2 regions of the Kocuria sp. KH4 genome follow, and region 1 is predicted to be linked to the other one. Evidence: predicted binding sites of a transcription regulator. Region 1 holds the regulator's gene; the other holds the start of a gene.

The links. Region 1 encodes HspR, which represses chaperone genes until heat shock. Its sites were predicted from a motif close to AAGTTGAGTCNNNNNGACTCAACTT; they were not measured.
Region 2: the regulator HspR is predicted to act here: its motif matches at 6,464-6,488, upstream of ACWCOM_RS09590 (Hsp20/alpha crystallin family protein).

Annotation. Positions count from the first base shown of each region.
Region 1 covers NZ_JBSJYX010000001.1:308,264-322,301, forward strand. Annotated here, with positions in the region: gene ACWCOM_RS01495 (HAD family hydrolase) at 1-355, shown strand, start outside; gene ACWCOM_RS01500 (DEAD/DEAH box helicase) at 461-2,005, opposite strand; gene ACWCOM_RS01505 (type 1 glutamine amidotransferase domain-containing protein) at 2,379-3,158, opposite strand; gene ACWCOM_RS01510 (hypothetical protein) at 3,347-3,742, shown strand; gene ACWCOM_RS01515 (D-hexose-6-phosphate mutarotase) at 3,902-4,780, opposite strand; gene ACWCOM_RS01520 (alanine/glycine:cation symporter family protein) at 4,859-6,304, opposite strand; gene ACWCOM_RS01525 (multidrug effflux MFS transporter) at 6,410-7,726, opposite strand; gene ACWCOM_RS01530 (LOG family protein) at 7,849-8,463, shown strand; gene trmB (tRNA (guanosine(46)-N7)-methyltransferase TrmB) at 8,468-9,283, shown strand; gene ACWCOM_RS01540 (GNAT family N-acetyltransferase) at 9,280-9,768, shown strand; gene ACWCOM_RS01545 (heat shock protein transcriptional repressor HspR) at 9,839-10,279, opposite strand; gene ACWCOM_RS01550 (DnaJ C-terminal domain-containing protein) at 10,281-11,297, opposite strand; gene ACWCOM_RS01555 (nucleotide exchange factor GrpE) at 11,453-12,091, opposite strand; gene dnaK (molecular chaperone DnaK) at 12,094-13,950, opposite strand.
Region 2 covers NZ_JBSJYX010000010.1:106,150-120,187, forward strand. Annotated here, with positions in the region: gene ACWCOM_RS09565 (cell division protein PerM) at 1-610, shown strand, start outside; gene ACWCOM_RS09570 (hypothetical protein) at 505-1,005, opposite strand; gene purN (phosphoribosylglycinamide formyltransferase) at 1,065-1,637, shown strand; gene purH (bifunctional phosphoribosylaminoimidazolecarboxamide formyltransferase/IMP cyclohydrolase) at 1,785-3,395, shown strand; gene ACWCOM_RS09585 (NADP-dependent isocitrate dehydrogenase) at 3,504-5,726, opposite strand; gene ACWCOM_RS09590 (Hsp20/alpha crystallin family protein) at 5,924-6,427, opposite strand; gene ACWCOM_RS09595 (Gfo/Idh/MocA family protein) at 6,584-7,678, opposite strand; gene ACWCOM_RS09600 (TetR/AcrR family transcriptional regulator) at 7,764-8,426, shown strand; gene ACWCOM_RS09605 (gamma carbonic anhydrase family protein) at 8,437-8,949, opposite strand; gene ACWCOM_RS09610 (beta-phosphoglucomutase family hydrolase) at 8,965-12,285, opposite strand; gene ACWCOM_RS09615 (ATP-binding protein) at 12,482-13,972, opposite strand; gene ACWCOM_RS09620 (response regulator transcription factor) at 14,011-14,038, opposite strand, start outside.

The DNA.
Region 1 (14,038 bases):
GCGGGCCGGCATTCCCGGCGCCGTCGTGACCAACGCGCTGACCGTGGTCGCGCAGGGCACCGCGTCCGGGGCCCCGGAGGTGCTGCGGGTGGTCGTGTCCCAGGAGGACGTGGAGCACGCCAAGCCGCACCCGGAGCCCTATCTGCTCGCGGCCCGGCGGCTGGGCGTGGACCCCGCGCAGTGCGTGGCGGTGGAGGACTCGCAGACCGGGGCCGCGAGCGCGGCGGCCGCCGGGATGCCGGTGGTCGTGGTGCCCGGGGAGCTGCCCGTGGAGCCCGCGCCCGGCTTCGTGCCCGTGGACGCCCACACCGACGTCACCCTGGCGTTCCTGCGCGGACTGGCCCCGGCCGTCTGACGGGCCGCCCGACGACGACGAGGGCCCGTCCCCTGCCGCTCCGCGGACTGCGGGACGGCGGGGACGGGCCCTCGTGGTCGGTGCCGGCGCTCACCGGGCGGCGGCTCAGCGGGTCGCGGACCCCTGCGGGGAGGACGCCCGGCGGGGGCTGCGGGTGCGGCGGCGGGCGGCGGCCTGCGTCGCGCGGTCCGGCGCGGACTCGGTGGAGTACGCGGGCGCGGCCGAGCGGGTGGGCGCGGCCGAGCGCGCCGGTGCCGCCGAGCGGGAGGCCGAGCCGTTGCCCGGCCGGGACCCGGCGCGCCCGCCGTTCTCGGGGCGCTGGTCGCGGGAGGCGCCGCGCGGCTGCTCGGAGCGGTTCTGCCCGCCGCGGCCGCGGTTGCCGCCGGAGCGGCCGCCGGACCGGCCGGCGCCGGAGCGCTGACCGCCCGCCGGGCGCCCCTGGGGCTGGACGGGCTGCGGCACGTAGGCGACCTTCTCGGCGCGCTCGCCCACGAGCTCGGCCACGGCCGCGGAGCCGACGGTCACGGTGTCGAAGTTGGCGGTGACGCCCGCGGCCTTCATCAGCTGGGTGACCTCGCGGCGCTCCTCCTTGGTGGCCACCGTCACCACGGAGCCGGAGGCGCCGGCGCGGGCGGTGCGCCCGGAGCGGTGCAGGTAGGACTTGTGCTCGGTGGGCGGGTCGATGTGCACGACCAGCTCGACCTCGTCCACGTGCACGCCGCGGGCGGCGACGTCGGTGGCCACGAGCACCCGCACGTCACCGGCGGAGAACTGCGCCAGGTTCCGGTCACGGGCGTTCTGGGAGAGGTTGCCGTGCAGGTCCACGGCCGGGATGCCCATCTGGGTGAGCTTGCGGGCCATCTTCTTGGCGCGGTGCTTGGTGCGCGTGAACATCACGCGGCGCCCGGTGCCGGAGGCCAAGGTCTCGATGAGCTCCTGCTTCTCGTCGGCGTCGACCACGAGCACGTGGTGCTCCATGGTGGACACGGCCGCCTGCGGGGCGTCCACGGAGTGCTTGACCGGGTTGGACAGGAACTGCCGGACGAGCTTGTCCACGCCGCCGTCGAGGGTGGCGGAGAACAGCAGCCGCTGCCCGCCCTGCGGGGTGCGCTTGAGGATGCGGGTGACCACGGGCAGGAAGCCCATGTCGGCCATGTGGTCGGCCTCGTCGATGACCGTCACGCGGACGTCGTCCAGCGTGAGGACGTTCTGCTGCAGCAGGTCCTCGAGCCGGCCGGGGCAGGCGATGACGATGTCGGCGCCCTTGGCCAGCGCCTTCTCCTGGTTCTTCTGCGAGACGCCGCCGAAGATCACGGTGGTGCTCAGCCCGGCCGCCTCGGCGATCGGTGCCACGGTGCGGTCGATCTGCGTGGCGAGCTCGCGGGTCGGGGCCAGGACCAGGCCGGTGGGCCGGTTGGGGCGGCGGGCCGCCCGGGCACCGTCGCCGCTCAGCCCGGCGAGCCGGGACACGAGGGGCAGCGCGAACGCCACGGTCTTGCCGGAGCCGGTGCGGCCGCGGCCGAGCACGTCGCGGCCGGCCAGCGAGTCGGGGAGGGTCTTCTCCTGGATGGGGAACGCCTGCTCGATGCCCTGCTGGGCGAGGACGGCGGACAGGGCCTTGGGCACGCCAAGGTCGGTGAAAGTAGCCAAAACGGGGTTACGTCTTTCGATCGGATGTCCCGGCAAGGGGGTAGCGCGCCGGGTTGCGCCGAATGACTCCTGGAGCCCCTGCGAGCGGGCTGAGACCGTCTGGAACGGTGCCGCGCTGGAAGAAGAACGGGGTGCTCGACGCCTGCCTGCTCACCCGGGGACGGGGAGCAGTGCCATATGCAATACCACCCACCCTACAGCACGGGCGCCGCGCCGCCGCCCGGATGTGGTGGAGGGCACGCCCGGCGCCCCCGTCGCGGCAGGCGCGGCGGAGGCGCCGGGCGCGCCCGACTACAGCGCTGTGTGTCCGCCGGGCCGGACCGGGAGGGCCGGGCCTGTCCCCCGCGCGCCGCCCGCCGGTCCCGGGCGGGGGTCAGCCCTCGCCGTCGGCCTCGGCCTTCTCGGCGTCGCGCGCCTGGCGCAGCGCGGCGGAGTCCGCCTCCAGGGCGGCCTTCTGCTCGCGCACCACCTCGGTCAGGAGCTTGGTCATCTCCTTGGCCACGCCGGCCGCGGACTGGGGGTTCTGACCCGTGACGAGGCGGTCGTCCACGACGACGTGCTCGGTCCAGTTCGGCGCCGTGCGCACGTCCGCGCCCTGCTCGACGAGCTTGTCCTGGAGCAGGAACGGGACGACGTCGGACTTGCCGACCTCGTCCTCCTCGGCGTTGGTGAACGCGGCCACCCGGCGCCCCTCGACGATGCGCAGCCCGGTGGAGAGCTCCACGTCGACGAGTCCGGCGGGCCCGTGGCAGACGGCGCCGACGATCCCCCCGGCGTCGTGCACCGCGGCCACCAGCGCCTGCAGGTCGGCGTTGCCGGCGAAGTCCCACATGGTGCCGTGCCCGCCCACGAGGTAGACGGCGTCGTACTGGGCCGGGTCGACCACGCCGATCCGCGGCGTGTTGTACAGGGAGGCGCGCACGGTCTCGTCCTCGAGGTACTGCCGCTGGACCTCGTCGTCCTCGTCCCTGCCGTCCTGCGGGGGCTGCCCGCCGGCGATCGAGGCGAAGTCGACGACGTATCCGGCGTCGCGGAAGACCTTCCACGGGTGGGCCGCCTCGCCGACGTAGTAGCCGGTGGGCTCCCCGGTGTCGCCGAGGGTGTCGTGGCTGGTGAGAACGAGCAGAACCTTCTTCATGGTCTCGATGTCCATGTCTGTCCTTCCGTCGGGTGGCGGGGCGCGGAGGGCGTCCCGCGGGCGGACCGCCAGCCTAGGCGCCGCCGGGCCCCCCGGGGCGGGTTGTCCGCTGCGGGCCGATCCTCCCCGGTGGGACCAGGGCCTCCCCTGATAGGGTCATTGACGACTCAATGACCCTGTTCCACTCCCCGAAAGGACCGACCATGAGCCTCTCCAACGCGATCCTGCGCGGCGTCTCCGGCGCCTACCTGCTGCAGTCCGGCTACGGCAAGAAGGACCTCCCCACGGAGGCCGCCGCGGGGCTCCAGCAGTTCGCCGCCACCGGTGTCCCCCAGTTCCAGGAGTGGGACGCCGACACCTTTGGCAAGTTCGTGGCCTACTCCGAGATGGGCATCGGCGCCGCCCTGCTGACGCCGTTCGTCAACAAGCGCCTCGCGGGCCTGGCCCTCGGCGCGTTCTCCGCCGGGCTGCTCGCGATGTACTTCCGCAACCCGGCCATGACCCAGGAGGACGGCATCCGTCCCTCCGAGGCCGGCACCGGCCTCTCGAAGGACGCCTTCCTGGCCGCGATCGCCGCGGCCCTGGTGGTCTCCAAGTAGACACGGCTCCCGCGGAGCTCCACGGGTGCCGCCCGTCCGTCCGGACGGGCGGCACCCGTGTCGCATGTCCGCCCGGGGACGCCGGGTGCGCGGCGTCCGCCGCCTGAGGGAGGAGGAGCCCCGCGGTCCCGCCGACGGCGCCGGCCGGCGGACCGGCGCTCATCCGACGGACGACGCGCCCGGGTCCTGCTCCGTGGCCTCGACCGCCACCCGGTAGCCCATGGTGTGGGTATCGTCCGGATCCAGGTGCACGGCCCCGCCCTGGACGTTGGCCCCCTCGACGCACACGAAGTCGGTCCAGCCGTCCGCGCCGACGTCCGGCATCGCGGCCGCCTGCTCCGCCCACGGGTTCCACACCACGGTGTGGCGCGAGTTCACCTTGCGGATGCGCAGGACCCGCCCCAGGACGGGATCGACCACGGAGACCTCCGCGTCCGAGCGGTAGACGCGGTCCGTCTCGCCCTCGAGGCGCAGCGCGCCCTCCTGGACGCAGTCGTCGCGGTCCAGCACCTTGTCCCGGTAGCCGGCGCCGTCGAGGCCCTCCACGCGGATCTTCCGCACGTCCCCGACCACCAGGTAGGCGTGCAGGGCCTCCTCGACGTCGAAGGGACGGTCGTCGGTGTTCGTGATGCTCAGCTCCAGGGACAGCTCGGTGCCGAAGCGCACCACGTAGTACGCCTCGAACCGGTACGGGAACTCCTCGCGGTGGGCCGGGTCGGTGACGTCCTCGTCGGTGAGCCGGTAGACGACCACGGCCTCGTGGTCCGAGGACTCCCGCGACTCCACGTGCCACGGGAGCGTGCGCGCGAAGCCGTGCTTCGGCGCACGCCCGCCCGCGGCCCCGTCGGCGAACCACGGGAAGCAGATCGGGACGCCGCCGCGCACCGGGGTGCCCGTCTCCAGCGCCGTGCTCGGGGACAGCCACAGCACCGGGGCGTGCCCCCGGGGGATCCAGTCGGTCACGTGGGCGCCCTGGTCGTAGACCGCGCCGGTGGCGTCCGCGCAGGAGAACGGGCGGGGGTCGGGAAGTCGGCTCATGTCCTCAGGCTAGACGGAGGGCCCGGCCACCGTCAGGAGGCCGGGCCCTCGGGCACCGGTGGGTCGGGCGCCGGTGCGTCAGACGCCGGTGCGCTCGTAGGAGTCGATCGCCCCGGGGCGGCCCTCCATGAACGCGTCGATCTGCTGCCGGTTGGCCCGCAGCCGGGGGTCGTGCTTCAGGTAGTGCTTGGTCTCCCGGGCGATCAGGCCGGAGAGGATGAGCAGGCCCAGCAGGTTGGGGATCGCCATCAGCCCGTTCATGACGTCGGCGAAGTTCCAGACCACGGCCAGCGGCACCGTGCAGCCCACGAAGACCACCGCGGAGAACACCACGCGGTAGGGCATCACCGCGGCCACGCCGAAGAGCCGCTCCATGCACCGCTCGCCGTAGTACGCCCAGCCGAGGATCGTGGAGTACGCGAACAGGACCAGGCCGACGGTGACCACGATGTGCCCCCACTGGCCGGGCAGGCCCTGGCTGAACGCGTCGCCGGTCATGGTGGCCGCGAAGTCGGCGCCCTGCTCCCACACCCCCGTGGTGATGAGCACCAGGCCGGTGCAGGAGACCACGATGATGGTGTCGATGAAGGTCTGCGTCATGGACACCAGGCCCTGCCGGACCGGGTGGGTGGTCTGGGCGGCGGCCGCGGCGATCGCGGCCGAGCCCATGCCGGACTCGTTCGAGAAGATCCCGCGGGCCACGCCCATCTGCACGGCCAGCATGATGGCGGACCCGGCGAAGCCGCCGACGGCCGCCGTGCCGGTGAAGGCGTCGGTGAAGATCAGGACGACGGCCTGCGGGATGGCCGCGACGTTCACGATCAGGATGAACAGCGAGCCCAGCACGTAGAACAGGATCATGAACGGCACGAACCCCGCCGTGACCTTGCCGATGGACTTGATGCCGCCCACGAGCACGGCCAGGGTGAGGGCCGCGAGCACCACGCCGGTGATCCAGGTCGGCACGCCGAAGGAGCTCTCGACGTTGGAGGCGATCGAGTTGCCCTGCGTCATGTTGCCGATCCCGAACGCGGCCAGGGCGGCGGCGATCGCGAAGAAGATCGCCAGGAACTTGCCGAAGCCGGAGCGGATGCCCCGCTCCAGGTAGTACTGCGGGCCGCCGGAGATCTCGCCCTTGGCGTCCGTGGTGCGGAACCGCACCGCCAGGAAAGCCTCGGAGTACTTGGACGCCATGCCGAGCAGGCCGGTGACCCACATCCAGAACAGCGCGCCGGGGCCGCCGATCGAGATCGCGGTGGCCACGCCCACGATATTGCCGGTGCCCACGGTCGCCGCGAGCGCCGTGGTCAGCGCCTGGAACTGGGAGACGTCGCCGCCGCGGGCGTCCTCGTCCCTGCGCTCGAACAGCGCCAGGCGCAGCGCGGATCCGAGCCGTTGGAACTGCAGCCCGCCCAGCCGGACCGTGAGGTACAGGCCGGTGAGGAGCAGCAGGGGAATGAGGACGTACGGTCCCCAGATGATGCCGCCCAGCGTGCCGAGGGCAGTCTCGATGGATTGGAGCATGTGTTCTCCCGTGGGTGTCGGGTGGGTGGTCCGGAGAAAACCGGTCGAGGATGTGATCTCCGTCTCTGCAGGAGGCATCTAATCACAGGTCCGGCGGTCCGCAGGTCATGGGTCGGGACGCTCTGCGCGGGGTGGCCCCTGGCCGCCGCCGCCCGGGACCGGGCCGGCGGGCGGGCTCGGCGCTCCCGGCGGACGGCGGGAGAGCCGGCCCGCGAGCAGCACGGCGCCCACGGCCAGCAGGGAGCACACGGCCATGGACACGGCCATGGGCACCGCGCTGTGCTGCCCGGCCAGACCGGTGAGCGGACTCACGAGGCCTCCGATGAGGAACTGGACCAGCCCGAGCACCGCCGAGCCGGCGCCCGCCCGGCCGGGCACCCGCGACTGGGCCAGCGCCACGGCGTTGCCGAGGACGAACCCGATGCAGGTCTGGCTCACGAACAGGTGCGCCAGCGTGGTCCACCCGGTGATGCCGCCGAGGACCAGGGCCAGGCCCACCACGTTGGTCGTTCCCATCACCAGCAGCGCGGTGCGCAGGACCGTCCCGGGCTCCGTCCTGCCCACGAGCCGGGTGTTGACGAGGGCCCCCAGGATCGAGCCGCAGGCGTTGACCGCGAAGATCACGGAGTAGCCGAGCGCCGAGTGGCCGAGCACGTTCTGCACCACGAAGGAGGAGGCGGAGATGTAGGAGAACAGCGCCCCGAACGCCGACCCGAAGGCCAGGGCGTAGCCCATGAAGGACGGGGTGCGCAGCACGCGCCAGGAGCCGCCGACGACGGCCCCGACCCCGCCCCGGTGTCGCCGGTGCGGGGGCAGGGTCTCCGGGACCACGAGGACCGAGCACGCGAGCATCAGCAGCCCGAACACGGCGAGCGCCCAGAACACGGTCTGCCACGGAGCCACGGTGGCGATCACCCCGCCCAGCAGAGGCGCCACCACCGGGGCCAGGGAGGTGATGGTGGCGAGCAGCGAGAAGAGCTGGGCGGCCCGGCGCCCGGAGGCGATGTCCGAGACCACGGCCCGGGCGATCACCACGCCCGCCGCGCCGGCGGCGCCCTGCACCGCGCGCAGCACGATCACCGTGCCGACGCCGGGTGCGAGGACCACGGCCACGGAGCTGAGCAGGAACAGCATGTTGCCGGCGACCATGAGCCGGTGCCTCCCGAGCACGTCGGAGACCGGGCCCAGCAGGAACTGCCCCAGGGCCATGCCGACCATGTAGCTGGTGAGGGTCAGCTGCACCGCGGAGGTCGAGGCCCCGAAGTGCACGGCCATGGCCGGCATGGACGCGAGGTACATGTCCGTGGCCATCGGGCTGACCGCGCTGAGGATGCCCAGCGCCGCCACGAGCACGACCCGGTCCGCCCTGCCGCTGAGACGCAGGCGGGAGCGGACCGGGCGGCCGGGGGGCGGTGGGCTCATGGTGGGTCCTCGGGAGGGTGCACGGGCGGAGGGTGCCGGGCGGCGTGCGCCGCCGCGGGGACGGGCGGGCACGGGCCCGGCCCGATTCATGCTATCGGCGCCGGTGCGGTGAGAATGTCCCCATGAGACTTGCCGTGTACACCGGAGCCTCCCTGGGCTCGGACCCCCTGTTCGCCGAGGCCGCCGCGGCCTTCGCCGCCGAGCTCGCCCGCCGCGGGGTGGGCGTCGTCTACGGCGGCGGCCACGTCGGGCTGATGGGCGTCGTCGCCGACGCCGCCCTGGCCGCCGGCGGCGAGGTGGTCGGCGTGATGCCGCGCTCCCTCGTCGAGGACGAGACGGCCCACACCGGCCTGACCGAGCTGCGCGTGGTCGGGACCATGCACGAGCGCAAGGCGGAGATGGCCCGCCTCGCGGACGGGTTCGTGGCCCTGCCGGGAGGACTGGGCACCCTGGAGGAGATCTTCGAGGCGTGGACCTGGCTGCAGGTGGGGGTGCACGCCAAGCCGGTCGGCTTCCTCGACGTCGCCGGCTTCTGGGAGCCCCTGCTGGACGCGGTCGCCGCGATGTCCGCCGCGGGGCTGGTGCGCCCGGAGTACCGTGACGCCGCCGTGGTCGCCCGGGACGCGGAGGAGCTGCTGACCTGCTTCGCGGCGTGGGAGGCGCCCCGCCGGCGCTGGGCCGCACCGCTCCCCCCGGACGGCGCCACGGCGCCGGTGCGGCCTGCACCTAGGATGTAGGGCGATGACCGAGCACACTTCCTCCCCTGCCGACCAGCCCGCCGACACGCCCGCCGGGGGCGCCACCCCGGGCCCCGTCCCGGAGGCCCACCACCGCCGGCCCTACTCCTTCGTGCGCCGCGGCGACCGGCTGACCGCCCGTCGCCAGAAGGCGTGGGACGACTGGGCGCCCACGCGCGTGCTGGACGTCCCGCGCGTGCGCACGGACACCTCCGTGCACCCCGACCACGACTTCGACGCGGCCGCCGCCTTCGGGCGCGAGGCGCCCCTGGTCGTGGAGATCGGCTCCGGGCTGGGCGAGGCCGTCGTGCACGCCGCCGCGCAGGACCCCGCCCGCGACCACCTCGCCGTCGAGGTGTACAAGCCGGGGATCGCGGACCTGCTGCTCAAGGCGGGCCAGGCCGGCGTGGACAACGTCCGGGTGGTCCAGGCCAACGCCCCCGAGGTCCTGGAGCACATGCTCGCCCCCGGCTCGGTCGACGAGCTGTGGGTGTTCTTCCCGGACCCCTGGCACAAGACCCGCCACCACAAGCGGCGCCTCGTCTCCCCCGCCTTCGCCGAGCTGGCCGCGCGGGTGCTCGCCCCGGGCGGGCTGTGGCGCCTGGCCACGGACTGGCAGGAGTACGCGCTCGTGATGCGCGAGGTCCTGGACGCCGCCCCGCAGTTCGAGAACCTGCACCCGGGCCCGCTCGCCGACGACGAGCACCCGGACGTGGGCTGGGCCCCCCGCTGGGAGGGCCGGGTCCTGACGAGCTTCGAGCGCAAGGCCCGGGAGGCGGGGCGCGTGCCGCGCGACCTGACCTACCGCCGGCTCCCGTGAGCACGGCGGCCGCCCCGGACGGTCTCGTGGTCGTGCCTCCGGGCGATCCCCGCACGCGGCCGCTGCTGGAGGGACTGCACCGGGAGTACGTGGCGCGCTACGGCCCGTCGATCGGTGCGGAGGAGATGGAGCACCACCCGGTCGACGAGTTCCGGGCGCCCGCCGGGGCCCTCGTACTGCTGCTCGAGGGCGGGCTGACGGTGGCCGGCGGCGCCTTCCGGCGGCACGACGACGTCACGGCCGAGCTCAAGCGCATCTGGACGGACCCGGGGCACCGCCGGCGGGGGTTCTCCCGGCGGGTCCTGGCCGAGCTCGAGCGGCTCGCCGCCGGTGCCGGCTACCGGCGCATCTACCTCACCACCGGCAACCGCCAGCCCGAGGCCGCCGCCCTGTACCGGGGCAGCGGGTACGTCCCGTTGCCCGGTGTCGCCCACCGCTACGCGGACGGCGTGTACGACGTGGGCTTCGAGAAGCACCTGGGCTGAGCCGGGGAGCACCGGCGCCGAGCGGCGCCGGTGCTCCGGCGCCCGCCCGCCGGCGCGGACGGCGGGCCGCTCAGCGCTCCTGCGGCCGCGGCGGCCGGTAGAGCACCACGGCCTGGGAGATCTTGCGGGCCCGCGGGCGCGAGCCGCGCGCCATCCGCACCACGTCCCCGCCGATGCCAGCGGCGAAGATCCGCGAGGACTCCTCGGCCCGCTCCCGGGCCTCGTCGAGCTCCTGGGACAGCTCCGCCACCTTCGCCTGCAGGGCCGCGACCTGGTTCTCCAGCTGCAGGATGCGCCGGATCCCCTCCAGGGAGACGCCCTGCTGGGAGAGCACCTGGATCTGCTGCAGCTTCTCGATGTCCCGCTGGGAGTACCGCCGCGCCCGGCCCGGGGCGCGGGAGGGCTTGACCAGGCCCAGCCGGTCGTACTGGCGCAGCGTCTGCGGGTGCATCTCGGCGATCTCGGCGGCCACGGAGATCACGAACAGCGGCTGGTCCGCGTCGAGCGCCATCTCAGAGCCGTGCCTTCGTGGCCAGGCCCGCCCGGGGGTCGTCGTCGGCGGTCGCCTCCGCGAACGCGCGGACCGCGGCCTCGGCCGCCTCGTCCAGGTGCGCGGGCACGTGCACCTCGACGGTCACGATCAGGCTCCCCGTGCCCTTGGCCGTGCTGAACCCGCGGCCCTTGACGCGCAGGCGCCGGCCGGACGACGTCCCGGCGGGCACCTTCAGCCGCACCGTGCCGCCGTCCAGGGTGGGCACCTCCACGGTGGCGCCCAGGGCGGCCTCGGGGAAGGTGATGGGCACGGTGACCTCGACGTCGTCCGTGCCGTCCGCACGGGTGAAGAACGGGTGCGGGCCCACGTGCACAGTGACGTACAGGTCGCCGGGTCCGCCGGGTCCGGAGTGGCCCTTGCCGGCGAGCTTGAGCTTCTGTCCGTCGCGCACCCCGGCGGGGACGCGCACCGTGGTCTCCTGCCCGTTGCCGCGGCGCAGCTTCACGGTGGTGCCGTGCACCGAGGAGCGGAACGGGATGGTGGTCTCCGTGCGGATGTCCTCCCCGCGGGTGGGCGGGGCCTGGTAGCCGGCCCCGGGTGTGCCGTAGCCGCCCGGGCCGCCGAACTGCGAGAACAGGTCCTCGAAGCCGCCTGCCCCGCCGAAGCCGGCGCCGCCGGTGGAGTAGCCGGTCCGCCGGTGGCGGCCGCCGCCGCCGGCGCCGAAGATGTCGCCGAAGAGGTCCTCGAAGTTGGCCGAGCCGCCCGCGCCGGCCGGCCCGCCGGCCGTGAAGCGGGCACCGGAGCCCATGGCGCGGATCGCGTCGTACTGCTTGCGCTCCTCCGGGTCGGAGAGCACGGAGTGCGCCTCGGTGATGTCCTTGAAGCGCTGCTCGGCCTCCGTGTCCCCGGGGTTCTGGTCGGGGTGGTACCGGCGGGCGAGCTTGCGGTAGGCCTTCTTGATGTCCGCCTCGGACGCGTCCTTGGAGACGCCGAGAATGCTGTAGAAGTCCTTGTCGATCCAGTCCTGGCTGGCCATGACGCCTCCTTTCTGATGGGGCCGGTGGGGGTCCTGACGAGCAGCACCCGGTGGAAGTCCTGGGGGTCGCCCCGGCTGTGCGCCCGGGGCGGGGGGACGGGAGGGGAGGCCCGTGGACGGGCCTCCCCTCCGCGCCGGTCAGACCGGTCCCGGCCTCACTCGGCGACGGCGACGGCCACCTGGGCCGGCCGCACGACGCGCTCGCCGATCCGGAAGCCGGAGCGCAGCACCATCGAGACCTGGTCGGGCTCGACCTCGCTGGTGGGCTGCTGCAGCACCGCCTCGTGGACGGTCGGGTCGAACGTCTCGCCGACCGCCCCGATGCGGGTCAGCCCCTGCCGGACGAGGATCTCCTCCAGCTTGTTCGCGATGGACGCGAACGGGCCGTCGGCGAGGTCCCCGGCCTGGCGGGCCGCGTCGATGTCGTCGAACACCGGCAGCAGGGTCTGCAGCAGGTCGCCCGTCACGAACGTGCGCAGCTGCTCCTTCTCCCGGGCCGTGCGGTGCTTGAAGTTCACGAACTCGGCCTGCAGCCGGCGCAGCTCCTCGAGCCGCTCGGCGGCCAGCGCCGCGGACGGGTCCGCCTCCGTGGCCGCCGCGCCGGCGTCGGCGGAGCCGGCGTCGGTGGACTGCGGGGTCGAGAGGATGTCGTCCACGGTCAGGCCCTCCGGCCCGGCCTCCTCCGGGGAGACAGGGCCGGAGTCCTGCGCGGCCTGCTCGTCGGGGGTCCCGCCGGAGTGCTCGGGAGCGTTCTCCGCCGGGTGCTCGTCGGGTCCTGGCGTGGGCTCGGGCATGCTCACTTCTTCTCGTTCTCGTCGTCGACGACCTCGGCGTCGACGATGTCCTCGTCACCGGCCGTGCCGGTGGCGCCGGCACCGGGGGCGCCGTCGGCGCCGTCGGCCTGCGCCTGCGCGTAGAGGGCCTCGCCGAGCTTGGTCTGGGACTGCTGGAGCTTCTCGTAGGCCGACTTCACGGCGGCCTCGTCCTCGCCCTCGAGCGCCTGCTTCAGGGCGTCGACGTCGGCCTGGACCTCGGACTTCACGTCCGCGGGCAGCTTCTCGTCGTTGTCCTTCAGCAGCTTGTCCACCGAGTACGCCTGCTGCTCCGCGTTGTTGCGCAGGTCGGCGGCCTCGCGGCGCACCCGGTCCGCCTCGGCGTTGGCCTCGGCGTCCTTGACCATGCGGTCGATGTCCTCCTTGGAGAGGGAGGACCCGCCCGTGATGGTCATCGACTGCTCGGTGCCGGTGCCCTTGTCCTTGGCGGAGACGTGGACGATGCCGTTGGCGTCGATGTCGAAGGTGACCTCGATCTGCGGCATCCCGCGCGGGGCGGGGGCGATGCCGGTCAGCTCGAAGGTGCCCAGGTTCTTGTTGTCCCGGGTGAACTGGCGCTCGCCCTGGAAGACCTGGATGGACACGGAGGGCTGGTTGTCCTCGGCGGTGGTGAAGGTCTCCGACCGCTTCGTGGGGATGGCCGTGTTGCGCTCGATGAGCTTGGTCATCACGCCGCCCTTGGTCTCGATGCCCAGCGACAGCGGGGTCACGTCGATCAGCAGCACGTCCTTGCGGTCGCCCTTGAGCACACCGGCCTGGATCGCGGCGCCGACGGCGACGACCTCGTCCGGGTTCACGCCCTTGTTGGGCTCCTGGCCGGCCAGGCGCTGCACGGTCTCGGCGACCGCCGGCATGCGGGTCGAGCCGCCCACCAGGACCACGTGGTCGATGTCGGACACGGAGATGCCGGCCTCGGCGATGACGTCCTGGAACGGCTTCTCGGTGCGCTCCAGGAGGTCCCGGGTCAGCTCCTCGAACTTGGCGCGGGTGAGGCGCTCGTCCAAGTGCACCGGGCCCTCGGGGGTCACGGAGAGGTACTGCAGGGAGATGTTGGTGCTGGTCGCGGAGGACAGCTCCTTCTTGGCCTGCTCGGCGGTCTCCTTGAGCCGCTGCAGGGCGATCTTGTCCTTGGACAGGTCGGCGCCGGTCTTGGAGCGGACCTGCGACAGCAGCCAGTCGACGACGCGCTGGTCCCAGTCGTCGCCGCCCAGCCGGTTGTCACCGGCGGTGGCGCGGACCTGGATGGTGGAGAAGTCGTCCTCGTCCTTGCCGACCTCCAGCAGGGAGACGTCGAAGGTGCCGCCGCCGAGGTCGAAGACGAGGATGAGCTCGTCCTCCTTGCCCTTCTCCAGGCCGTAGGCCAGGGCCGCGGCGGTGGGCTCGTTGACGATGCGCAGCACGTTCATGCCGGCGATCTCGCCGGCCTCCTTCGTGGCCTGGCGCTCGGCGTCGTTGAAGTACGCCGGGACGGTGATCACGGCGTCGGTGACCTTGTCGCCCAGGTAGGACTCGGCGTCGGTCTTCAGCTTCATGAGGATGCGCGCGGAGATCTCCTGCGCGGTGTACTGCTTGCCGTCGATGTCCTTCGACCAGCCGGTGCCCATGTGGCGCTTGACGGAGGCGATGGTGCGGTCGACGTTGGTGACGGCCTGGCGCTTGGCGATGTCGCCGACCAGGGTCTCGCCGTCCTTGGAGAAGGCGACGACGGACGGGGTGGTCCGGTTGCCCTCGGCGTTGGCGATGACGGTGGGCTCGCCGCCCTCCAGCACGGAGACCACGGAGTTGGTGGTGCCGAGGTCGATTCCTACTGCACGGGACATGGAGTGTTCTCCTTCGGGTCGAGCTGAACCGGGCGGGCCGTGGCGGCCCCGTTGGGTCCCGGAGGTCTCAGGTCTTGAGTTTTCCTGG
Region 2 (14,038 bases), on a different contig from region 1:
GGCGGTCGTGGTCGTGCTGCCGGTCCTGGCCGGGGTGCTCGCCGGCTGGTGGTTCGTGCGGGAGGGCGAGAACCACCTCGACGACTGGATGGCCATCCGGCTGCCGGCCCGCTGGATCACCTTCCCGCTCTCCACGCTGCTGACCGGGCTGTTCGTCGGCGCGGTCGCCGGCGTGCTGGCGATGCTGCTCAGCCTGCTGGCGCAGGGCTCGCTCGGGCTGGGCCGGCTCACGGTGATCGGCCCGGACGGGCCGGACGTGCTGCTGTGGTTCGGGGCGGAGGTCGCCGTGGGGGCGGCGGTGGGCTGCCTGGTGGGCCCGTGGCTGGAGCGGGAGCCGCCGTTCGCGCCGCTGGGCGCCGCCGGAGCGGGGCCCGGCCACGGGCCCGGTGCGGACCACGGCCGGGCGGGCCGGCGGGAGGCCCGCCGGCGCCGCCGGGCCGAGGCCGCGGCGCGGCGGGCCATGCGCTCGGCCGGCCCGGCGGGAGGAGCGGGCGGCAGCGCGGCTCAGGGGCGCGGCGTGGCCGACGCGGAGGACCCGGAGCCGGTCGGGGCGTTCGACGTGGACGCGCCCGCGGCGCCTCCCGAGGCCCCGGGGTCCCCGGAGAGATAGCTCCAGATCCCGTCCTCGAGCTGCTGCTGGCACTGCGCCGTCCCCGAGAGGGTCAGCGTGCTGGACACGCACTGCTGGTAGGCCTCGGCCACCGGCCACAGCAGCAGCCGGGCCCCGCCGGTGGCCAGGCCCAGGGCGCCCAGCACGATCGCGGCGACCGCGCTCACCACCAGCAGCGCACGCCGGCCGGCGCCGCGCGAGCGCGCGAGCGCCGCGATGCCCAGGCCGAGCCCGGCCGCCGCGGCGACGAGCCCGCCCACCGTCGGCCACAGCCCGGAGCCCACCAGCACGAGGGCCACCGCCGCGCACACCAGCGCGGCTCCCGCCGTGCGGGTCGTGGCGGCACGCCGGGCGTCCGCGGGGGCCGGCTCGGGATGCGGGCGGGGAGGGGTCATGCACCCCACTCTAGGGCACCGTCCGGACCGCCCCGCGCGGCCCGACTAGACTCGAGCCCATGCGCATCGTGGTCATGGTCTCCGGTTCCGGCACCAACCTGCAGGCGGTCCTCGACGCCGTCGGCGCGGGCCGGATCGACGTCGAGATCGCGGCCGTGGGGGCGGACACGCCCTGCCGCGGGCTCGAGCGCGCGGAGGCGGCCGGGATCACCACCTTCCTCGTCCGGCCCGCGGACCACCCCGACCGGGCGCGGTGGAACCGGGCCCTGCAGGAGGCGGTCGCCGCCCACGCCCCCGACCGGGTGCTCTTCGCCGGGTTCATGCGGATCGTGGACGCCGAGTTCGTCGAGGCGTTCCGCGGCCGGATCGTCAACACCCACCCGTCCCTGCTGCCCTCCTTCCCCGGGGCGCACGCGGTCCGGGACGCCCTCGCCCACGGGGTCAAGGTCACCGGGGTGACCGTCCACGAGGTCGTGGCCGACGTCGACGCCGGCCCGATCCTCGCCCAGGCGGCGGTGCCGGTGCAGGAGGAGGACACGCAGGAGCGCCTGCACGAGCGGATCAAGGCCGCCGAGCGGGAGCTGCTCGTGGACACCCTGGGCCTGCTCGCCCGCTCCGTCCCGGCGCGCTGAGCCGCCGGGCGCGGCGCCCGCGGACGGGGCCGCCAGCACGGTCGGGCAGCACGGTCGGGCGGCACGGCGGGGCGTCGCGTCGCGGGTCCGTAAAATGGTCCCCGGCGGTGTCCGCCGGCAGCCCCGATCCCGACGCTTGGAGAATCTGTGAGCCCCATCCGACTTGACCGCGTGCCCATCCGACGGGCCCTGGTGTCCGTCTACGACAAGACCGGACTGGACGACCTGGCCCGCGGTCTGCACGAGGCCGGGGTGGCCATCGTCTCCACCGGCTCGACCGCGCGCCGGATCGCGGAGGCGGGCGTGCCGGTGACCGAGGTCTCCGAGGTCACCGGCTTCCAGGAGTGCCTGGACGGGCGGGTGAAGACCCTGCACCCGCGCGTGCACGCCGGGATCCTCGCGGACCGCCGCAAGCAGGAGCACGTGGACCAGCTCGCGCAGCTGGGCATCGAGCCGTTCGACCTCGTGGTCGTGAACCTCTACCCGTTCGTGGACACCGTGCGCTCCGGGGCCGGCCAGGACGAGGTGGTCGAGCAGATCGACATCGGCGGCCCCTCCATGGTGCGCGCGGCCGCGAAGAACCACGCGGCCGTGTCCGTGGTGGTGGACCCCGCCTCCTACGGCGCGGTGGTCGAGGCCGCCGGCGCCGGCGGGTTCGACCTCGCGGCCCGGCGCCGGCTGGCCGCCGCGGCCTTCGCCCACACCGCCGCCTACGACACGGCCGTGGCCACGTGGACGGCCCAGCAGTTCGAGCAGGACGAGGACGCCGCCTTCTGGCCGCCCTACGCGGGGCTGGCCCTCGAGCGTTCCGCCTCCCTGCGCTACGGCGAGAACCCGCACCAGAAGGGCGCCCTGTACGTCGACGAGGCGGCCGCCCCCGGCATCGCCCAGGCGGACCAGCTGCACGGCAAGGAGATGTCCTACAACAACTACGTGGACGCCGACGCCGCCCTGCGCGCCGCCTACGACTTCGACGAGCCGGCCGTGGCCGTGGTCAAGCACAACAACCCGTGCGGCATCGCGGTGGCCACCCCCGGCGCCGAGGACCCCATCGCCGACGCCCACCGCAAGGCTCACGCGTGCGACCCGCTCTCCGCCTACGGCGGCGTGATCGCTGCGAACCGGACGGTGACCCGGGCGATGGCGGAGACGGTCAAGGACATCTTCACGGAGGTCGTCGTGGCCCCCGGCTTCGAGCCCGAGGCCCTGGAGATCCTGCAGGCCCGGAAGAACATCCGCCTGCTCGAGCTGCCCGAGGGCTTCGCCCGCGACGCCCTCGAGTACCGGCAGGTCTCCGGCGGGGCCCTCCTCCAGGTCGCCGACCGGCTCGACGCCGCCGGCGACGACCCCGCCGCCTGGACCCTCGCCGCCGGGGCGCCGGCCGACGAGCGGACGCTGGCCGACCTCGCCTTCGCGTGGAAGGCGCTGCGGGCCGTGAAGTCCAACGCGATCCTGCTCGCCGAGCAGGGCGCCTCGGTGGGCATCGGCATGGGCCAGGTCAACCGGGTGGACTCCTGCAAACTCTCCGTCGAGCGCGCGAACAGCCTCGGCGAGGACGGCGCGGAGCGCGCGCACGGGTCCGTGGCGGCGTCGGACGCGTTCTTCCCCTTCGCGGACGGGCTGCAGGTGCTGCTCGACGCCGGCGTGCGCGCCGTCGTCCAGCCCGGCGGGTCGATCCGGGACGAGGAGGTCGTGGCCGCGGCCGAGGCCGCCGGCGTGACCATGTACTTCACCGGGGCGCGGCACTTCTTCCACTGATCCGCCGCCCGGCGCGGCGGCGCCGGGCACGGCAACGGCCGCACCCCTCAGGGGTGCGGCCGTTGCCGTGCCCGCCGGCCGCCCGGGGGCGTCCGGCGCGGGACCGGCTCACACGGACAGCGAGGCGAGCACCCGGTTGAGGGTCTCGGAGGGGCGCATCACCGCGGACGTCTTGGCGTCGTCCGGGCGGTAGTACCCCCCGATGTCCGCCGGGCGGCCCTGCACGGAGAGCAGCTCCTCGTTGATCGCGTCCTCGTGGGCGGCCAGCTGCTCCGCCACGGACGTGAAGGCCTGGGCCAGCTCGGCGTCCTCGTCCTGGCCGGCCAGCTCCTGGGCCCAGTACAGGGCCAGGTAGAAGTGGCTGCCGCGGTTGTCGATCTCCCCGACCTTCCGGCTCGGGGACTTGTTCTCCTCGAGGAAGGTGCCGGTGGCGCGGTCCAGGCACGCGCCGAGGATCCGGGCCCGGGCGTTGTCCGCCGTGGTGGCCAGGTGCTCCAGGCTCGCGGCCAGGGCGAGGAACTCGCCCAGGCTGTCCCAGCGCAGGTGGTTCTCCTCGACCAGCTGCTGGACGTGCTTGGGGGCGGACCCGCCGGCGCCGGTCTCGAAGAGGCCGCCGCCGTTGATGAGCGGGACCACGGAGAGCATCTTCGCGGAGGTGCCCAGCTCCAGGATGGGGAACAGGTCGGTCAGGTAGTCGCGCAGCACGTTGCCGGTGACGGAGATGGTGTCCTCGCCGCGGCGGATCCGCTCGATGGAGAAGGCGGTGGCCTCCACGGGGGACATGATCTCGATCTGCAGGCCCTCGGTGTCGTGCTCCGCGAGGTACTGCTCGACCTTGGCGACGAGGTTGGTGTCGTGGGCGCGGGTGCGGTCCAGCCAGAACACGGCCGGCGTCGCGGAGGCCCGGGCGCGGGTCACCGCCAGCTTGACCCAGTCCCGGATCGCGACGTCCTTGGTCTGGCAGGCGCGCCAGATGTCGCCGGGGAAGACCTCGTGCTCGAGCAGGACGGCGCCGGAGGAGTCGACGAGCTGGACGGTGCCCTTCGCGGGGATCTCGAACGTCTTGTCGTGGGAGCCGTACTCCTCGGCCTTCATCGCCATGAGCCCTACATTCGGGACGGAGCCCATGGTGCGCGGGTCGAAGGCGCCGTGGGCGCGGCAGTCGTCGATCACGACCTGGTAGATCCCGGCGTAGGAGCTGTCCGGCAGCACGGCCAGGGTGTCGGCCTCCTCGCCGTCCGGGCCCCACATGTGCCCGGAGGAGCGGATCATGGCCGGCATCGAGGCGTCCACGATGATGTCCGAGGGCACGTGCAGGTTGGTGATGCCCTTGTCGGAGTTCACCATGGCCAGCTCCGGGCCCTCGGCGAGGCCCTTGTCGAGCGCGGTCCGCACGTCCTCGCGGACGTCGGCGGGGAGGGCGTCGAGGCCGTTGAGGATCGCGGCGAGCCCGTTGTTCGGGGACAGGCCGGCCTCCTCCAGCTGGGCGCCGTAGGCGGAGAAGACCTCCGGGAAGAACGCCTTGATCACGTGGCCGAAGATGATGGGGTCGGAGACCTTCATCATGGTGGCCTTGAGGTGCACGGAGAACAGCACGCCCTCCTGCTTGGCCCGCTGGACCTGCTCCGCGAGGAAGGCGTCCAGGGCGGCGGCGCGCATCACGGTGGCGTCGACGACCTCGCCGGCGAGGACGGGCACAGACTCCTTGAGCACCGTGGTGCTGCCGTCCTCGCCCACCAGGCGGATCCGGAGCGTGTCGTCGGAGTCGACGACCACGGACTTCTCGTTGGCGCGGAAGTCGTCGGCGGCCATGGTGGCCACGTTGGTCCGGGAGTCCGCGGACCACTCGCCCATCCGGTGCGGGTTCTTGCGGGCGTAGCTCTTCACCGAGGCGGGGGCGCGCCGGTCGGAGTTGCCCTCGCGCAGGACCGGGTTCACGGCGGAGCCCTTGATCTTGTCGTAGCGGGCCCGGGCGTCCTTCTGCTCGTCGGTCTCCGGCTCGTCCGGGTAGTCCGGCAGCGCGAAGCCCTGCTCCTGCAGCTCCCGCACCGCGGCCTTGAGCTGCGGCACGGAGGCGGAGATGTTGGGGAGCTTGATGATGTTGGCCTCGGGCGTCTTCGCCAGGTCGCCCAGCTCGGCGAGGGCGTCGTCGACCCGCTGCTCCTGGGGCAGCCGGTCGCTGAAGGCCGCGAGGATGCGCCCGGCCAGGGAGATGTCCCGGGTCTCGACCTCGACGCCGGCGGTCGAGGCGTAGGCCTCGATGACGGGCTTGAGGGAGTAGGTGGCGAGCAGGGGCGCCTCGTCGGTGCGGGTGTAGATGATCTTTGCCATGTGCGGGCTGTCTCCCATGTGTGTCGACGGATGCGGGTCGGTGTGTCCTGGTGCCAAGATACCCGAGCCCGCGCCCGCCCCGGTGACCGGCGCCCGCCCGTGGACGCCGCCGGACACGGCCGCAGGCCCGCTCCCCGGGAGGAACGGGCCCGCGGCCGCGGCGGTGCCCGGGCGCCCGCGCGCCGGGACCGCCGAGATCAGCCCTCGGTGGGCTGGGTCGAGCGGGTGCCGTTGACGAGCTCGCCCTCGCCGATCACGCGGTCGCCCTCCGTGCCCTCGCCCAGGGCCTGCTGCTCGCCCTGGCCGGAGACCACCTGGATCTTGCGCGGCTTGGCCTGCGCGGAGACCGGGATGGTCACCGTGAGCACGCCGTTGTCGTAGCTCGCGGCGATGCCCTGGATGTCAATGCCCTGGCCGAGGTTGAGCTGGCGCACGAACGAGGAGCTCTGCCGCTCCCGGGTGATCCACTGGACGTCCCGGACCTCGGGCAGCTTCCGCTCGGCCCGGATGGTCAGCAGCTGGCCGTCCACGTCGACGTCGACGCTCTCCGGGTCGATGCCCGGCAGATCGGCCCGCAGAATGTAGCGGTCGCCGTCCCGGTAGAGGTCCATGGGCATCTCGCGCAGGCCCTGGCGGGCGAACAGCGAGGCGGCGAGGCGGTCGAAATCGTTGAACGGCGTGAACATCGTGGCCACGTCCATCATCTCCTCAACTACATGAGCAGTGCCTTTGACATTTAGTTGAGTCATACCGGCTCAACCAGGATCGATGATAGCCCCGCCGCGGGGCGGGGTTCAACGGCTGCGACGCTCGATCGCCGAGGGCGAACCCGGACGCCGGCGGCGCCGGCGCGACCCTCAGCGGCGGTCGTTGGGGTACTCCACCCCGATCCGCTCACGGACCCGGTCGAAGAGCTCGACCAGCTCCAGGGAGTCGGCCCAGGGCATCACGGGCGACTCCGGCAGCCCCTGCTGGATGCACCGGGTGGCCTCGCGCATCTCGTAGACGTACCCGGCGCCGGTCACCGCCACCTGCTCCACGACCGGGGCGGCGCCCCGGCGCGCGCCGTCGGCGCTCTGCAGCACCAGGGTGGTGGGGCAGTTGATCCGCCCGTCCACGCGCAGCCAGCCGTGCGTGCCGCTCACGGTGACCTGGTGCGGCACGGTGCTGGAGAGGGTGCCGCTCACGTGGCCCCGGCCGTGCCCGAAGTCCAGGGTCAGGGCGGTGTCCAGGTCCACGGCCGTGGCGCCGAGCTCGGCCTGGGCCGTCCAGCGCTGCGGGGCGCCCAGCACGGCCCCGGTCCAGGTCAGCGGATAGACCATCATGTCCAGGAGCACCCCGCCGCCGTCGGCGTTGCGGAAGAGCCGGTGGCCGGGGTCCACCGGGCGGTGGGTGCCGATCGAGGCCTCGACCGAGCGCACCCGGCCCAGCCGCCCCGCCCGGATCCAGCGCATCGCCGTGCGGAAGCCGGGGGTCATCCGGGTCCAGACGGCCTCCATGAGGAACACCCCGTGCGCGCGCGCCAGCTCCAGGAGGTCGCGGACCTCCGCGGCGGTCATCGCCAGGGCCTTCTCGCACACCACGTGCTTGCCTGCGCGCAGCAGCGCGGACACGTCCCGGTGGTGGTAGCCGTGGGGCGTGGCCACGTAGACCACCTCCACGTCCGGGTCGGCCGCGAGGCGCTCCAGGCCCGTGCCGGCCGCGGTGTTCCCGTACGCCCGCTCCACCCCGTGCCGGCGGGCGAAGTCCTCGGCGCGGTGCTGGTCGCGGGAGCTCACGGCGACGAGCCGGGCGTCCGGGAGGGCGGCGATGTCCGGGACCACCTTCTCGGCGATGTCGGCCGTGCTGACCACGCCCCAGCCGAGCGTGCGGCCCGTCGCCGTGAGCGGGGCGTCCAGGTGGGCGGCGTCGAGGGCGGCGTCGACGAAGGGCGGGAGGGTCGCGGCAGGCATGGGCGCATTCTGCCACGCCCCGGCCGGGCGGGCCGAGGCCCCCGGGTCCCGAAGCGAACGACCGTTCGTCGCCTAGACTGGCGGCGTGCCTCGGGTCAGCCAGCAGTACAAGGACGAGCGCCGCCGCGAGATCGTGGCGGCGGCCAGCCGCTGCTTCCTGGAGCACGGCTTCGGCGGGGCGTCGATGCACCGGATCATCGCGGCGACGGGGCTCTCCGCCGGGGCGCTGTACAACCACTTCCCGTCCAAGCACGAGCTCGTGGTCGCGTCCGCGCGGGCGGCCCTGGACCGCGTCCTCGCCGTCGACGAGGACGCGCCGCCGACCGTGGACGAGGGCGCGCCGCCGGCCGCGGGCCCGTCACGGGCCGCGGCGGCCGGGCGCCCGGCGCCGGAGGACCCCGGCGCGGACCCGGCCGGATGGGTGGCCGAGCTGCTGGAGCGGCTCGCCGCGGACCCGGACGCCACGCGGCTGCTGCTCATCACGTGGGGCGAGGCCGTGAGCGAGCCGGCCCTGGCGGCGGTGGCCGGGGAGCACCTCGCACGGGTGCGCGCGCGGGTCGAGGAGCGCTACGGCCGGTGGGCCGCCGAGGAGCTCGGCCTGGACCCGGAGCGCTCCCGCGAGTGGGTCGCGATGTTCGCCCAGGCCATCCTCTCCGTGCTGCAGGGCTACGTGGTGCAGTCGTGCCTGCTGCCCGGCTTCGACCACGACGCCTACCTGGACTACGCTCGCACCCTCGCGGCCCAGTGACCGGCCGGGCTCAGGCGTTGAGCTCGCGGTGCTCGGCGGAGAGCTGCACGTAGGTGCGGGCGTTGGCGCGCACCTTCTCGCGCTCCGCCCCGGTGAGCTCGCGGCGGACCCTGGCGGGGACCCCGGCCACGAGCGAGCCCGGCGGCACCACGGTGCCCTCGAGGACCACCGCGCCGGCGGCGACCAGGGACCCGGAGCCGATGACGGCGCCGTTGAGGACGGTCGCGTTCATGCCCACCAGGACCTCGTCCTCCACCGTGCAGCCGTGGACCACGGCGCCGTGGCCCACGCTGACGCCGGCCCCGATCGTGCAGGGGTGCTCGGGGTCGGAGTGGACCACCACGTTGTCCTGGAGGTTCGAGCCCGCCCCCAGCCGCACGGGGGAGCGGTCCCCGCGCACCGTGGCGCCGTAGAAGACGCCGGAGCCGGGGGCCAGCTCCACGTCGCCGACCACCGTGGCGGTCGGCGCCACGAAGGCGGAGGCGGCGATCCGGGGCGTGTGCCCGGCGTGGGGAAGGACCAGCGCGGCCGCTGCGGCTCAGGCCGTCCGCGACCCCGCCGGGAGCGCGCCGAGCGGGTGGCGCTGCCGGATCGCGACCCGGATCTTCTGCCCGCCCTTGAGCACGTACTCCGCCCCGTGCACGTGGATCGTGACGTTGCCGGCCCGGCGCGAGGTGCCCTCGAGCTCGAGGACGTGGTGGTCGATGCAGACCCGGATCACCTGGCCCCGGTAGAGCACGGTGAACGAGACCCGCTCCAGCTGGCTCGGCAGCGCGGGGTCGAACTCCAGCCACTCGCCGCGCACGCGCAGGCCCGCGTAGGCCCGGGTGACGACGTCCACGGAACCGGCCATGGCGCCGAGGTGGATCCCCTCGCCCGTGGTCCCGCCCTGGGTGTCGTCCAGGTCGATCAGCAGCGCGTCCTGGAAGGCCGACCACGACCGGTCCGGGTTCAGCCAGGCGAGCACCGAGGCGTTGACCACCCGGGAGAGCGAGGACCCGTGCGAGGACCGCGCGATGTAGAAGTCCACGGTGCGCTCGATGGCGGCGTGGTCCACCTCGTAGCCCATCCGCCCGAGCTCCTCCACGAGGCCGTCGGGGCCGAACAGGTAGACGAGCATGATCGTGTCCGCCTGCTTGGCGAGCTTGTAGTTGTTGGTCATGTCGCCCTCGTTCTCCAGCAGGAGGTCGAGGCGGCCGATGTTGCGGTACTTGGCCCGGTAGAACTCCCAGTCCAGCTCGTCCAGGTCGTCGTAGCCGTGGAACTGGCTGATGGTGCCGTCCTTGTTGAACGGCACGAACATCCGCTCCGACATCTGCTGCCAGGTCCCCACCTCCTCGGCCGAGAGGTCGAAGCGGGCGGAGAGCTCCTCGCGCTGGTGCTCGACCATGTGGTGGAAGATGTGGGCGCTGTGCCGGAAGAGCCAGGCCGCCAGCACGTTCGTGTAGGCGTTGTCCTTGAGTCCGCCGCCGTGCTGGCCGCGGGGGCCGTCGTGGTACTCGTCCGGTCCCATCACCCCGGCGATGTGGTAGCGGCCGTCCGCGGGGTCGTAGTCGGTCAGGGACGCGAAGAGCCGGGTGATGCCGATGATCAGCTCGGCCCCCTGGCCGGCCAGCCAGTCGACGTCGCCGGTGGTCTCGTAGTAGATCCAGGCGTTGTGGGCGATCGCGAGGCCCACGTGGAACTGCCGCCACGAGTTGTCCGGCAGCCACCGGTTGGAGTGGTGGTTGAACAGCTCCGGCGGGGTCTCCTCCCGGCCGTCCGAGCCGGACTGCCAGGGGAACGCCGCGCCCTCGAGACCGAACTCCATGGCGCGGTGCTTGGCCATGGGCAGCCGGCGCCACCGGTAGGACAGCAGCGAGCGCGTCACCTGCGGCTGGCGCAGGTTGACCACCGGCAGGATGTAGAGCTCGTCCCAGAAGATGTGCCCGCGGTAGCCCTCGCCGTGCAGGCCGCGCGCCGGCACCCCGGCGTCGCGCAGCGACATGTGGGGGGCGAGGGTCTGGGACACGTGGAACAGGTGCACCCGCAGCGCCAGCTGGGTGAGGAGCAGCTCGGGGGTCAGCTCCGTGGGGTCCGGGCACACGTCCACGTCGTAGCGGTCCCACAGCAGGGACCACTCGACCTCGTGCGAGGGCAGCAGGCCCCGCACGCCGCTGGGGCTGCGGTCCAGCTCGGCGAGGGCCCCCTCGCGGGGGGAGCCGATCGCGGCGTCGCGGCTGGTGACGACCGCGGTGGTGGAGTCGATGATCACCGGCCGCCCGTCGGCGATGTTGACCTGGTGGCGGCGGAACTCCGTGCCGCCGGGGCGGATCTCCCGGCGCTCCCGCACGTTCTGGCCGCCCTCGATCGTGGTGCGCTGCGCCGAGGTGATCTCGATCTTGGACTGCGTGGTGCGCACGTGCGAGAGCAGGGTCTCGTGGTCGTCGGGCAGCGACGTGGACTCCAGGTCCACCAGGTGGTGGTCGTTGAGGTCCTGGTACTCCGCCACCCCCGTGTTGCGGACGCTGGGGTCGATGCCCGTGCGCAGGTGCAGGCGCCCGGAGAAGCCGCGGGCGGTCACCGTGGTCTCCTGCGCGCCCAGGTGCCGGTAGCGCAGCGAGACGAGGCGGCGCTGGACGATCTCCAGGCGGGCGCGGGAGCCGTCCTCCCCGCGGTCGCCGTTGAGGTCGGTCAGCACGAGGGAGCGGATGAGCAGGCCGCGGCGCAGGTCCAGCTCGGTGCGCTCCTCGGAGGGGCGCAGCCCGCCCTCGGACCACCAGTCGCCGCCGGAGATGCGCAGGTCCAGGTGCGTCCAGTTGGGGGCGTTGACCATGGACTCGTGCTCCACGTCGCGGCCGCTGAGGTGGCTGACCACCCGGTTGAAGACCCCGGCCAGGTAGTTGCCGGGGTAGTGCACCCCGTTGGCCGGGAACTCGCAGGCGGACCCGCGCACGCCCATGTAGCCGTTGGTCAGGGTCAGCAGCGTCTCCCGCCGGACCTCCGTCGCCGGGTCGAAGCCCTCGAACACCAGCTTCCACGGGTCGTCGCGGCGGGCGCCGAGGTCCAGCTCGCCCACGTCGTTGAGCACCGTCGTGGCGCCGGCCCGGAACAGGTCCCTGCGCTCGCCGTGCCGGCGGATCCCCACCACGGTGCCGAAGCCGCCCGCCGCGGCGGCCTGGACCCCGGACACGGCGTCCTCGATCACCACGGACCGGGCCGGGTCCACGCCCAGCATCCGGGCGCAGGTGAGGAAGGTGTCCGGGGCGGGCTTGCCGGGCAGGCCGTGCTCGGCGGCGAAGTGCCCGTCCACGATGATGTCGAAGGCGTCCTGGAGGCCGGCCGCGGCGAGCACCGGGACGCTGTTGCGGCTGGCCGTCACGAGGCCCACCGGCACCCCGGCGGCCCGCAGGCGCTCGATGAGCGCCACCGTCTTCTCGAAGACCCGCACGCCCCTGATCTCCAGGGCCTCCTGGAAGTAGGTGTTCTTCAGCGCCGCCTGGCCCTGCACCGACCACGCCCCCGGGGTCTCGTCGCCCTCGGGCAGGCGGGCGCCGCGGGCGGCGAGCAGGGTGCGGATGCCATCCTCCCGCCGCCGGCCGTCCACGTAGTGGCGGTAGTCGGCGTCCTCGTCGAAGCTCCGCCGGTCCACCCCCACGCCGTCCTCCGCCGGCTCGAGCCGGTCGTCGGCCAGAATCCCGTCGAAGAGGGTCTTCCAGGCGGCGGCGTGCACGGCGGCGGTGTCGGTGACCACGCCGTCCATGTCGAAGATCACGGCCTGGTGCGGGATGCGGAGCTGGTCGACGGGCTGGGCGGGCGCGTCGGCGCTGCCGATGCGCGGCAGGGAGGCGGTGAACGGGGCGGTGGGGAGTGCGTTCACGGGGGGTTCCTCCGGACGTCGGTGCGCGTCCGCGGCCCCGGCGGAACCGCTCGGGGAAACCCAGCACACGGCACGCTACGGACCCCGGACGCGGCGTTGCGGGTTTCGGCACGGGATCGGCGCGGCCGTCCGTGCCGACGGTTCCTGACCCGTTCATTAAAGGGCCCCGGGGCCCGCGGGGCAAGCCGCCGCCGGCTCAGTCCGCGGCGAGGGGCAGGTGGACGGTGAACCAGGTCGAGCCCGGCACGCTGCGCACCCGCACCCGGCCGTGGTGGGCCTGCACGATGGCCTCCACGATGGACAGCCCCAGGCCCACGCCCCCCGAGCCGCCGGAGCGGGCATCGTCCTCCCGGGCGAAGCGGGAGAAGATGTGCTCCTGGAACGCCGCGCCGATGCCCGGTCCGTCGTCGGCCACCGTGAGCACCGCCTCGGGGCCGGGCCCGGTGCCCAGCGAGGTGGTGACCGTGGTCCCCGCCGGCGTGTGCTGGTGGGCGTTGGACAGCAGGTTGATGAGCACCTGGCGCAGCTGGGCCGGGTCGCCCCGGACGACGACGGGCTCGTCGGGCAGCTCCAGCCGCCAGTCGTGGCCGGGGGCGGTGACCCGGCGGTCGCTGACGGTCTCGACGACCAGCTCCAGCAGGTCGACGTCCTCGGGCACCACGGGGCGGCCCTCGTCGAGGCGGGCGAGCAGGAGCAGGTCCTCCACGAGGGCGGTCATCCGCTCGGACTCCGACTCCACCCGGGACAGGGACCTGCGGCCCTGCTCGCTCATCGGCTCGGTGAGCCGGATCAGCTCCGCGTAGCCGCGGATGCTGGCCAGTGGGGTGCGCAGCTCGTGGCTGGCGTCGGCCACGAAGCGGCGCACCCGCGTCTCGCTGCGCTGCCGGGTGGCCAGGGCGTGGGCGACGTTGTCCAGCATCCGGGAGAAGGCGTGGCCGAGCCGGCCGACCTCCGTGTCCGGGTGGGCCGCCGGGGCCACCGCCGCCACCGGCAGGACCACCTCCCCGCGGTCGAGGTCGAGCTCGGAGATCCGGGTCGCCACGTCGGAGAGCCGCTCCACCGGGCGCAGCGTGCGCCGGATGACCACCAGGCCGGACAGCCCGGTGACGGCCAGGGCCCCCGTGGAGATCGCGGCGGTGCTCACCCCGAACCGGCGCAGCGTCTGCTCCTTGTCCGCCAGCGGCAGCCCCGTCAGCACGAGGCCCCAGTCCCACGGGTCGTCGACGAGCAGCACCCGGTACCCGCCCTCGGCCAGGTCCACGTCCACGGGCCCCCACTGGGCGCCCCCGTCCTCGTCCGAGCGCGCGCCCAGCTCCTCGACGAGGGCCTCGATCCGCGCCCGGTCCTCGTCCGCCAGGGCGCGCCGGGACCCGTCGGGCGCGAACAGCCCCGCCCGGACCACCGCGCCGTCCACGATGCGGGCGTTGATCGTCCCGGCGCCCTGCGCGGGGACGTCCATCATGGCCTCGAGCTCCTCCGAGGGCCCGGCGGAGGCCCGCACCCCGTACTCGATCGTGCGGTAGGAGGCGTCCCGCACCTGGCGGTCCAGCTGCTCGCCCAGCGAGACGCTCAGCGCGGCGTGGCCCAGCACGCCGACGGCGGCGCAGGCGAGCGTCAGCAGCGCGAGGACCGTCAGCAGCAGCTTCGTGCGCAGCTGCAGCGCCGCCGCCCGTCCCGTCCCGCTCACCGTTCGCTCACCCCGTGCCCGTCGTGCGCCCGCCCTGCTCACTCGGCCGGCTTGAGCACGTACCCG